DNA from 2 places in the Streptomyces sp. SCA2-17 genome. Region 1 is predicted to be linked to the other one. Evidence: riboswitches for the same ligand, from Rfam matches in the RefSeq annotation. Region 1 holds a riboswitch; the other holds the start of a gene.
What was found. A riboswitch is a leader RNA that binds a small molecule or an ion and turns the genes downstream of it on or off. The one in region 1 is predicted to bind cyclic di-AMP.
Positions count from the first base shown of each region.

Region 2: linked by a shared signal. The riboswitch ahead of PS271_RS01805 (C40 family peptidase) and the one ahead of PS271_RS12840 (M23 family metallopeptidase) in region 1 are both predicted to bind cyclic di-AMP.

Region 1 is NZ_CP117521.1:2,888,629-2,893,012, reverse strand. It holds gene PS271_RS12850 (DEAD/DEAH box helicase) at 1-459, shown strand, start outside; partial or broken gene PS271_RS12845 (PP2C family protein-serine/threonine phosphatase) at 631-1,865, shown strand; cyclic di-AMP (ydaO/yuaA leader) riboswitch at 1,906-2,072, shown strand; gene PS271_RS12840 (M23 family metallopeptidase) at 2,082-3,383, shown strand; gene PS271_RS12835 (MFS transporter) at 3,443-4,384, shown strand, end outside.
Region 2 is NZ_CP117521.1:402,548-406,931, reverse strand. It holds gene PS271_RS01825 (8-amino-7-oxononanoate synthase) at 1-314, shown strand, start outside; gene PS271_RS01820 (DUF397 domain-containing protein) at 352-591, opposite strand; gene PS271_RS01815 (helix-turn-helix domain-containing protein) at 601-1,479, opposite strand; gene PS271_RS01810 (ATP-binding protein) at 1,682-2,119, shown strand; gene PS271_RS01805 (C40 family peptidase) at 2,237-2,707, opposite strand; cyclic di-AMP (ydaO/yuaA leader) riboswitch at 2,712-2,887, opposite strand; gene PS271_RS01800 (urease subunit gamma) at 3,624-3,926, shown strand; gene PS271_RS01795 (urease subunit beta) at 3,939-4,250, shown strand; gene PS271_RS01790 (urease subunit alpha) at 4,243-4,384, shown strand, end outside.

The DNA of each region.
Region 1 (4,384 bases):
CTCGTGCGCATCACGGGCGCCCAGGCGCCGAGCGGCGTCCCCGTGGTCATTCCTCCGGCGGTGCCGGCCCAGGCGACGCCGCGGAAGCGCGGCGGCGGCTCCGGTTCCGGTGCCGGTACGGGGTCGGCCGGCGGGGCCGCGGCCGCTGCCGGGTCGCGCGGCTCCCGGGGCACGCGGAGCTCGCGGGGCGGTCGTGGGCGTGGCCGCGGGGAAGGCTCTTCTGTGGCTTACTCCTCTTCCTCTTCCCCTTCCTCTTCGGGTTCTTCTGCGTCGGGTTCTTCTCCCCGTTCCTCTTCCCGTTCTTCCGCCGGTTCTTCCGGTGCGGGTGGTTCCGGCCGGGGTGGTTACGGGCGGGGCGGCGCTGGTGCCGGTTCCGGTTCGGGCCGTGGTGCCGGCGGCGGTGCCGGCCGTGGTGGCAACGGGGCCGGGGGCGCGCGGCAGCGCCGTACGTCTTCCTGACGCTTTGACGTTCCGGCGTTCCGGCGCTCCGGCGTTCCGGCGCTCTGACGCCTTGACGCTCTGGCGCTCGGAGCCGGCCGGCTGATCGGGCGCCTGCCCGGTCGGCCGGTTTCTCCCCGATCGGCCGAGCACCGTTCGCCCGGTGACCTCCCGCCCGGAAGGGTGGGAGGGGTGAGCCGAACTGCCTGCCGCGCCGCGGGGCGCACCGTACGCCGCGCTGCCCGTAGGCTTCCGGCCCTCCTGATCACCGGGGGAGCCCTGTTCGGCCTCGGGGCGCCCGCGAACTACACGTGCGCCCCCTTCCTCTCCGCCGCGCCCCTCGTCGCGGCCCCCCTGCACACCCTCCGTGCCACCGCCGCGGCCGCCCTGGCCGCGGTGGCGGTCGCGGTCGGCCTCGTGTTCTACCACCGGCCGTCCGACACCGGTGAGGCGCTGGCCGAGGTCGCCGCCATCGGCGCGGTCTCCCTGGTCGCGCTGGGGATCAACCGCATCGCCCGCCGCCGCGACCAGCAGCTCGCCTCCGCCCGCGGCATCGCGGAGGCCGCCCAGCGCGCCGTCCTTCCCGCGCCCCCGTCCCGCATCGGCGGCCTGCGGGTGGCCGCGCGCTACGTGGCCGCGCATGCCGGCGCCCGGATCGGCGGTGATCTGTACGCGGTCCAGGACACTCCCTACGGCGTACGGGCCGTCGTCGGCGACGTCCGCGGCAAGGGCCTGGGCGCGGTCGAGGCCGTTGCCGTCGTCATCGGCGCGTCCGGGAGGCGGCCGACCAGGAGCCGACGCTGGAGGGACTCGCGGGGCGGCTGGAGCGGGCGCTGCAACGTGAGGGCGCGCGGCGCGCGAACCTGGACCAGCACGAGGGATTCACCACGGCCGTCCTGGCGGAGCTGCCGCCGGGCCGCCCCGTCATCCGCCTGCTGAACCGCGGCCATCCGCCGCCGCTCCTGCTGCACGCGGACGGCCGGGTCGGTGCGGCCGACCCGACCGTGCCCGCGCTGCCGCTCGGGCTGGGGGACCTGGGGGTGTGGCCGGACCGGGCCGAGGAGCGGGAGTTCCCCGCGGGGTCGATGCTGCTGCTGATGACGGACGGGGTGACCGAGGCCAGGGACGCCGACGGCGCGTTCTACGACCCGCGGGCGGAGCTGACGGGCCGGCAGTTCAAGAGTCCGGAGGCCCTGCTGGACAGCCTGGTCGCGGAGGTCACGCGCCATGCGGGCGGTCAGGCCGCCGACGACATGGCCCTGTTGGCGATTCGGCGCGGTGAACGCATCGAGCGAATCGAACAGCATTTCGTAGAAAGTATCGACAGGTTCCGTGGGCGGACGTCCTGTGAAGAGCTGTCAGGGAAGAGCGGCGGATCCGGGCGTTCGGCTTGGAATCCACCCGGCATGTCTATTAACGTTCGATAACGACGCGCGGTCGTCGCAACCGCCGCAAGAGGCGGTGCACCGTGCGCCATCGCCGAATCCCGCGGGCACAGCGCCATCTGATCCTCCGGCATGTTCCGGGAACCGGGGAACCACCACCCTGGGGTGAATCGGGCCGCATGCGGCCCGTAGGAGACCTTCCTGCTCCGAACCCGTCAGCTAACCCGGTAGGCGAGAAGGAAGGAAAGGAGTGCCTTCGTGGCATCCAACGAGCCTGCCGCTTACGGGTCTGACGCCTACGAGTCTGAGGCTTACGGCTCCGACGCCTACGAGTCTGAGGCTTACGGGTCCGACGCTTACGGGTCTGACGTCGCTTACGAGCCCGGCTCCTACGATCCGCCGCTCGTACCCGCGTACGTACCGCCGTACGAGCCGGACCCGGAGCCGGCGGCGGCGTCCTCCTCCTCCTCCGTACCGGAGCGGTCGTACGAACCCTCCGCCTTCAGCGCCTTCTCCTTCGGCGCGGGCCGCGGGCGCCACCGCGTCGTCAAGCAGCGCGGCGGCACGATGGCCCGCAGTGGTGCCGTGCTCGGCGTGGGCGTCATCGCGGCGGTCGGCGCGGGCGGGATGGCGAATGCGCAGGAGCGTCCGGCGGCCTCCATATCCATGCCCGACCTGGCGCAGCTGCCGGGTGTGGGCTCGTTCTTCACAGGGAGCGCGGCGGGTACGGCCTCGGCTGATTCCTTCGCCGAGGAGACCGGTACCGGTGCGGCCGTCTCCGAGATGGCGCAGGACGCGGCAAGGGCGGGTGAGGCGTTGCGGGCGAGAATCCTGGAGCAGGCCGATCACCAGCAGGGCGTGGCCGAGGCCGAGGCGCAGGCGGCCCGGGTGACGGTGGCCGCGGCGGAGCAGAAGCAGGCGGCGGAGCGCAAGGCGGCCGAGGCGGAGGCGGCGCGGACGGCGGCGGCCGCGGCGGCGGAGCAGAGGCAGGCGGAGCAGAAGCAGGCGGAGCAGGGGCGGGCGGCGTCGGCGCAGCCTTCGGAGCGGACGCAGGCGCGGACGCCGGAGAAGAAGCAGGAAGCGCGGACACCCGAGAAGAGGCAGAGGCCGGGTGGGGCCCCCGCCCGTACCGCGACCCCCGCTCCCGCCCCCGCTCGCCACTCCGGAGCGCTCACCCTCCCCGTCGGTTCGTACACGCTGACGGCCGGCTTCGGGCAGGCGGGCAACATGTGGTCCGCGCACCACACGGGCGAGGACTTCGCCGCCCCGACCGGCACGCCGGTGAAGGCGGTGGGCGGCGGCACGATCACCCAGGCCGGCTGGGCGGGGGCGTACGGCTACCGCATCGTGCTGAGGCTCGACGACGGCACGGAGCTGTGGTTCTGCCACCTGTCCTCGATGGTGGTCACGTCGGGCAAGGTCGCCGCGGGCCAGGTCATAGGTCGGGTCGGCGCGACGGGCAACGTCACCGGGCCGCATCTGCACCTGGAGGTCCGGCCGGGCGGGGGCGCGCCGGTGGATCCGCTGGGATGGCTGCGGGGCAGGGGCCTGCGGCCGTAGCGGACGGTGCGGCGCGTATTCGTCGCGTATTTCGTACGGAACGGGGCACCCGTTAGCGCGTGTCCACCGAGTCCACTGCGAATGACGCGGGCAACGCGAATGACGCCGACGACGCGACGATCACGACGGCCGTACCAGCGCGGCTGGACCGCCTGCCGTGGTCGCGCTGGCACTGGACCGTGGTGATCGGCCTCGGCACGGTCTGGATCCTGGACGGCCTGGAAGTGACGGTGGTCGGCAACATCGCCGGCCGGCTCTCGGAGCGGGGCAGTGGGCTGCCGATCACATCGGGCGAGGTCACGGGGATCGCGGCGGCGCTGTACGTGGCGGGGGCGTGTTCGGGGGCGCTGTTCTTCGGGCGGCTCACGGACCGCTTCGGCCGGAAGAAGCTGTTCCTCGTCACGCTCGGGGTCTACCTGGCCGCGACGGCGCTGACGGCCGTCTCCTTCTCGTCCTGGTGGTTCTTCGCCTTCCGTTTCCTGACGGGTTTCGGCATCGGGGGTGAGTACGCGGCCATCAACTCCGCCATCGACGAGCTGATTCCGGCGGCTTTCCGGGGCCGGATCGACCTGATCATCAACGGGAGTTTCTGGCTGGGGGCGATCGGCGGCTCGTTGCTGGCGGTCCTGATGCTCGATACGGACGTCTTCCCGGCGGATGTGGGATGGCGGCTGACATTCGGCCTCGGTGTGGTGCTGGGGCTGGTGATCCTCTTCGTACGGCGGAAGGTGCCGGAAAGCCCGCGCTGGCTGTTCATCCATGGGCGGGGCGCGGAAGCGGAATCCCTGGTGACGTCGGTCGAGGAGCGCGTTGAGGAGGAGAAGGGGGTAAAGCTGCCGCCGCCGGAGGGCGAGATCACGATCCGCCGGCAGGGGCTGGTGACGTTCACCGACATCGCGCGCACGGTGTTCTCCGACTACCGCCGGCGGGCGGTCCTCGGCCTGTCCCTGTTCATCGGGCAGGCCTTCCTCTACAACGCGATCACGTTCGGCTTCGGCTCC
Region 2 (4,384 bases), 2.5 Mb from region 1:
TGCGCCGCGAGCCGCAGCGCGCGGCGCGGGTCCGGGAGATCGCCGCCGCCCTGCACGGCAGGTTCGTGGCGGCGGGCTTCGAGGCGGTACGGCCCGACGCGGCGGTGGTGTCCGTCCGCGCGCCCTCACCGGAGGCGGCGGTGCGCTGGGCGGCGGACTGCCGGGAGGCCGGGTTCGCGGTCGGCTGCTTCCGGCCGCCGTCCGTGCCGGACGGCATCTCGCGGCTGCGGCTGACCGCCCGGGCGGATCTGTCGGACGCGCAGGTGACGGCGGCGGCCGACGCGATCGTACGGACCGCGCCGGCCGCCTCCTGACGAGCCTGGAAAACCAGAGAAAAAGAGCCTTACCGGTTCAGAGCGGGCCGGGCCCGCCGTCGCGCAGTCCTTCGACGAAGCATGTCCACGCGGCGGAGCGGAAGAGGAGCGCGGGACCGCTCGCCCGCTTGGAGTCGCGCACGGCGAGGAGCCGGCCGGGGAGCGGTCCGGCCGTCTCGACGCAGTTGTTGTAACCGGTGCTGTAGCTGCTGCGCCGCCACGAGGCGCCGCGGAGAAGCGAAGGGGCGGCAAGTACGTACCGAGGCATTGCGGACATGGTGCCTCCTTACGCGCCGTCGTTGATCCCGGCGATGAATTCCAGTGAGTTCTCGTGCGAGAGCGCGTGTTCGCGCAGCGTCGTGAAGGCCGCGCCGTACGCCCGGAGGTCTTCTTTCCGCTCCAGGTAGAGGCTACTCGTCAAGTGGTCGAGAACCACCACGTCCAGATCAGCAATGCGCGGAAATGAGAAAATAACAAAAGGCCCGGTGATGCCGATATGGCCGCCGCTGGAGAACGGCAGGACGTGCAGCCGCACGTGTCCCAGCGACCCCGTCTCCACCAGGTGCCGCAGCTGTCCGGCCATGACCTCCGGCCCGCCCACCTCATGGCGCAACACCGCCTCGTCCAGCACGGCGCACACTTCCAGCGGCCGCTCGCCCCGCAGCACCGCCTGCCGCGCCATGCGCACCCGCACCAGCTCCTCGACCTGCTCCGGAGCGGGATCGCCCAGCGCCGCGCGGGTCACGGCCCGGGCGTAGGCGGGCGTCTGGAGCAGGCCGGGCACCACGGTGGTCTCCAGCGTGCTTAACCGTGACGCCTCCGACTCCAGGCTGATGAAGTCCAGATAGGCGGGTGGCAGCCGGTCGCGGTAGGCGTACCACCAGCCGCGCCGGGCCCCCGCCCCCTCGCCCGGCACGGGCGACCCCGCCCCGCACAACGCCCCCAGCAGTGCGCGCAGTTCGGGGTCGGTGACCCCGTAGGCGTCCAGGAGCCGTGCCACGTCCGCCGGTTTCACGCCACTGGCGCCCGTCTCGATCCGGCTGACCTTCGACTGGTGCCAGCCCACCGCGCGCGCGGCCTCCAGGCTCGTCAGCCCGGCCAGTTCGCGCTGGCGGCGCAGCTCCGCCCCCAGCTTGCGACGGCGCACCGCCGGTCCGTAGCGCATTCGGCCCTGCCCTCCCCTAGATCACTGCCACTGTCACTGTCATACGTCAGTGTCAATAGCCCAGTGTGCCGGGCGAATACGGTCGCTCGTCGTAGAGTTCACCGCTTTGAGCGACAGATATATGCATATCTTGGTGGATCGCACGCATCACAGGCGTTATCAGTGGCAGTCTGTCGAGACATCGGCTGAAAGGGCCACCACCATGGCAGACCACCAAGAAGCCACCGTCACCCTGCCGAGCGCTCCCGGCTCGGTCTCCACGGCGCGGCGCTACGTCGCGGAGGTGCTGGCCGACTGGGGACTGCCGGGCGGGACGGACACCGCCGAGACCGTGCGCCTGATCGTCTCGGAGCTCGCCACCAACGCCGTGCAGCACACCCGGGGCCAGTCGCCCACCTTCACCGTGGACGTCCGCCTCGACCGCGACCAGCAGCTGCGCATCGGGGTCACGGACAGCCACCCCCGCTTCCCCCGGCGGCTGCCCGCCGCGGCCCAGCAGGACAACGGCCGCGGCATGGTGATCATCCGCTGTCTCACCGCCGAGTACGGGGGGCGGCTGTTCTTCACCCCGACCTCCGACGGCGGCAAGACGGTGTGGATCTCCCTCCCCTGGACCGTGCCGGTCAGCGCCGAGCGCTGAACTCCCCTCCGGCCGGCCAGGCCCCCCGCACGGGGTGCGGGGGGCCTCGGGCCCTCTCGGGGCGGTGACGGGCCTGTCACCGGTGAGCGGTTACGGGCCTGGCGTCGGCGCGGGGGATCAGCCGACGCGGCCGTAGCGCACGCTGTTGGTCCAGATCCGCTCCAGGCGGACGACCGCGCCGGTCTTGGGCGCGTGCCAGATCCTCCCGTCCCCGGCGTATATCCCGACGTGGTAGATGCCGCGCCCGGAGACGAAGAAGACCAGGTCGCCGACCTCGCGTGCGGACCGCGGGATGTGCTGCGTGCTGTTGTACTGCTGGGCGGCGGTGCGGGGCAGCGATTTGCCGGCCCGCTTGAAGGAGTAGAGCGTCAGGCCCGAGCAGTCGAACCGGTAGGGTCCGGTCGCTCCCCACTGGTACGGGGAGCCCTGCTTCGAGGCCGCGATCCGCAGTGCCATGGTGGAGACGGAAGACGCCTCCGCCTCTGCCGCGCCGCCCGGTGCCAGGACCGTGGCCCCGACGGCGGCGAGAGTGAGGGCCGATGCGGCACCGGCCCTGGACAGCTTCGACGGACGTTTGTGCGCGCCCATGCGCTAACCCTTCGTCAGCCGCCTGTGAAGGATGACCTGTCGGGTTCGGGCAGGCGAAGGTTGCCCGGCCGCCGTCAACGGCTTCACCCCAAGGGCCGACCGCACTACTCTTGGTCGTCCCACCACTCTTGGGTCCTCCATCCCTGCCGTGCACCTAAGTCGACCCGGCATCCCGTCGGCGGCAGGGTTCGGCGTCCGCCGGGACCGCCCCGCCGGGGTGGCGGGGTCTTGTCGTCGCAGGGATCTTGGCGCAGCCGCCGTGCCGATTCCGAGCGGATCCAGGGGTATGTGAGGCTGATCACTCTTGGGCAATTCCGGTGGACACAGGGCGAATTGACGGGGTCGGCGAAAGCCGGCTGAGGCGCTGGCCTGCGGCGGTTCGTACCCGGCCGGGCGCAATCCGGCCGTCCGCCCCAAATCGATCACCGCGCCCCGTCTACGCCGTGATCCTCCATGGGGCGGAGCCGGGTTTATTCGCGCGCGGAGCCCGGCCCCTCCGGCGCGCGTGGCGCGGAGATCCCTTCGCCCCCGGCGCTCTGCGCCGCGGGCCCGCACCGCCCGCGTCGGCACGGCCCGTTCACACCTCCCGTTCCCCGGCTTCGCACACGCCTGCGAACCGGGCCGCGGGCGCGCCGCGGCGACGGCCGCATGTGCGGTACCCGTAGCCGGCCGTACGTGTCGTGCGGACGGACGGCCATGATCCGGCCCAGAAGATCCAGTAGATGCATGCGACAGCCGGACCGGATGGCTATGGCCATGGCAACGCAAAGAGTCAGTTAACGCGTTGGAAAAGGTTGCGCCCTAATCTGCAATCCCTGGCCACCGACCGAAGAACCCCTGGTCAACACCGTGTTGAACTCGGGTTGCGGCCCGGTGCGGCCGGCCGGGACCCCCCGGGACGACAGTGAGGTGGGACATGCAACTCTCCCCGCGTGAGCAGGAACGCCTGCTCCTCCACGTGGCGGCCGACGTCGCCGCGCGGCGCAAGGCCCGCGGCCTGCTCCTCAACCACCCCGAGGCGGTGGCCCTCATCACCGTCCACGTCCTGGAGGGCGCCCGGGACGGCCGCACCGTCGCCGAGCTCATGTCCTCCGGACGCAAGGTGCTCACCCGGGACGAGGTCATGGAAGGCATCCCCGAGATGCTCCCCGACGTCCAGATCGAGGCCACCTTCCCCGACGGCACCAAGCTCGTCACCGTCCACGAACCCATCTGCTGAGGGGCGGACCCGATGATTCCCGGAGAGATCCTGCACGCCGCCGAGCCCGTGGCCCTCAACCAGGGCCTGCACCGCACCCGGCTCACCGTGCTCAACGCCGCCGACCGCCCGGTGCAGGTCGGCTCGCACTACCACTTCGCCGAGGCCAACCCCGGCCTCGACTTCGACCGGGCCGCGGCCCGCGGCAAGCGCCTCGACATCGCTGCGGGCACCGCCGTCCGCTTCGAGCCGGGCATCCCCGTCCAGGTCGACCTCGTGCCCATCGGCGGCAAGCGCATCGTCGAGGGCCTGCGCGGCGAGTGCGGGGGACCCCTCGATGAGTGAGCTCAGCCGCGTCGCCTACGCCGACCTCTACGGGCCGACCGCCGGCGACCGCATCCGCCTCGCCGACACCGGCCTCGTCGTCGAGATCGAGGAGGACCGCAGCGGCGGGCCCGGCCACGCCGGCGACGAGGCCG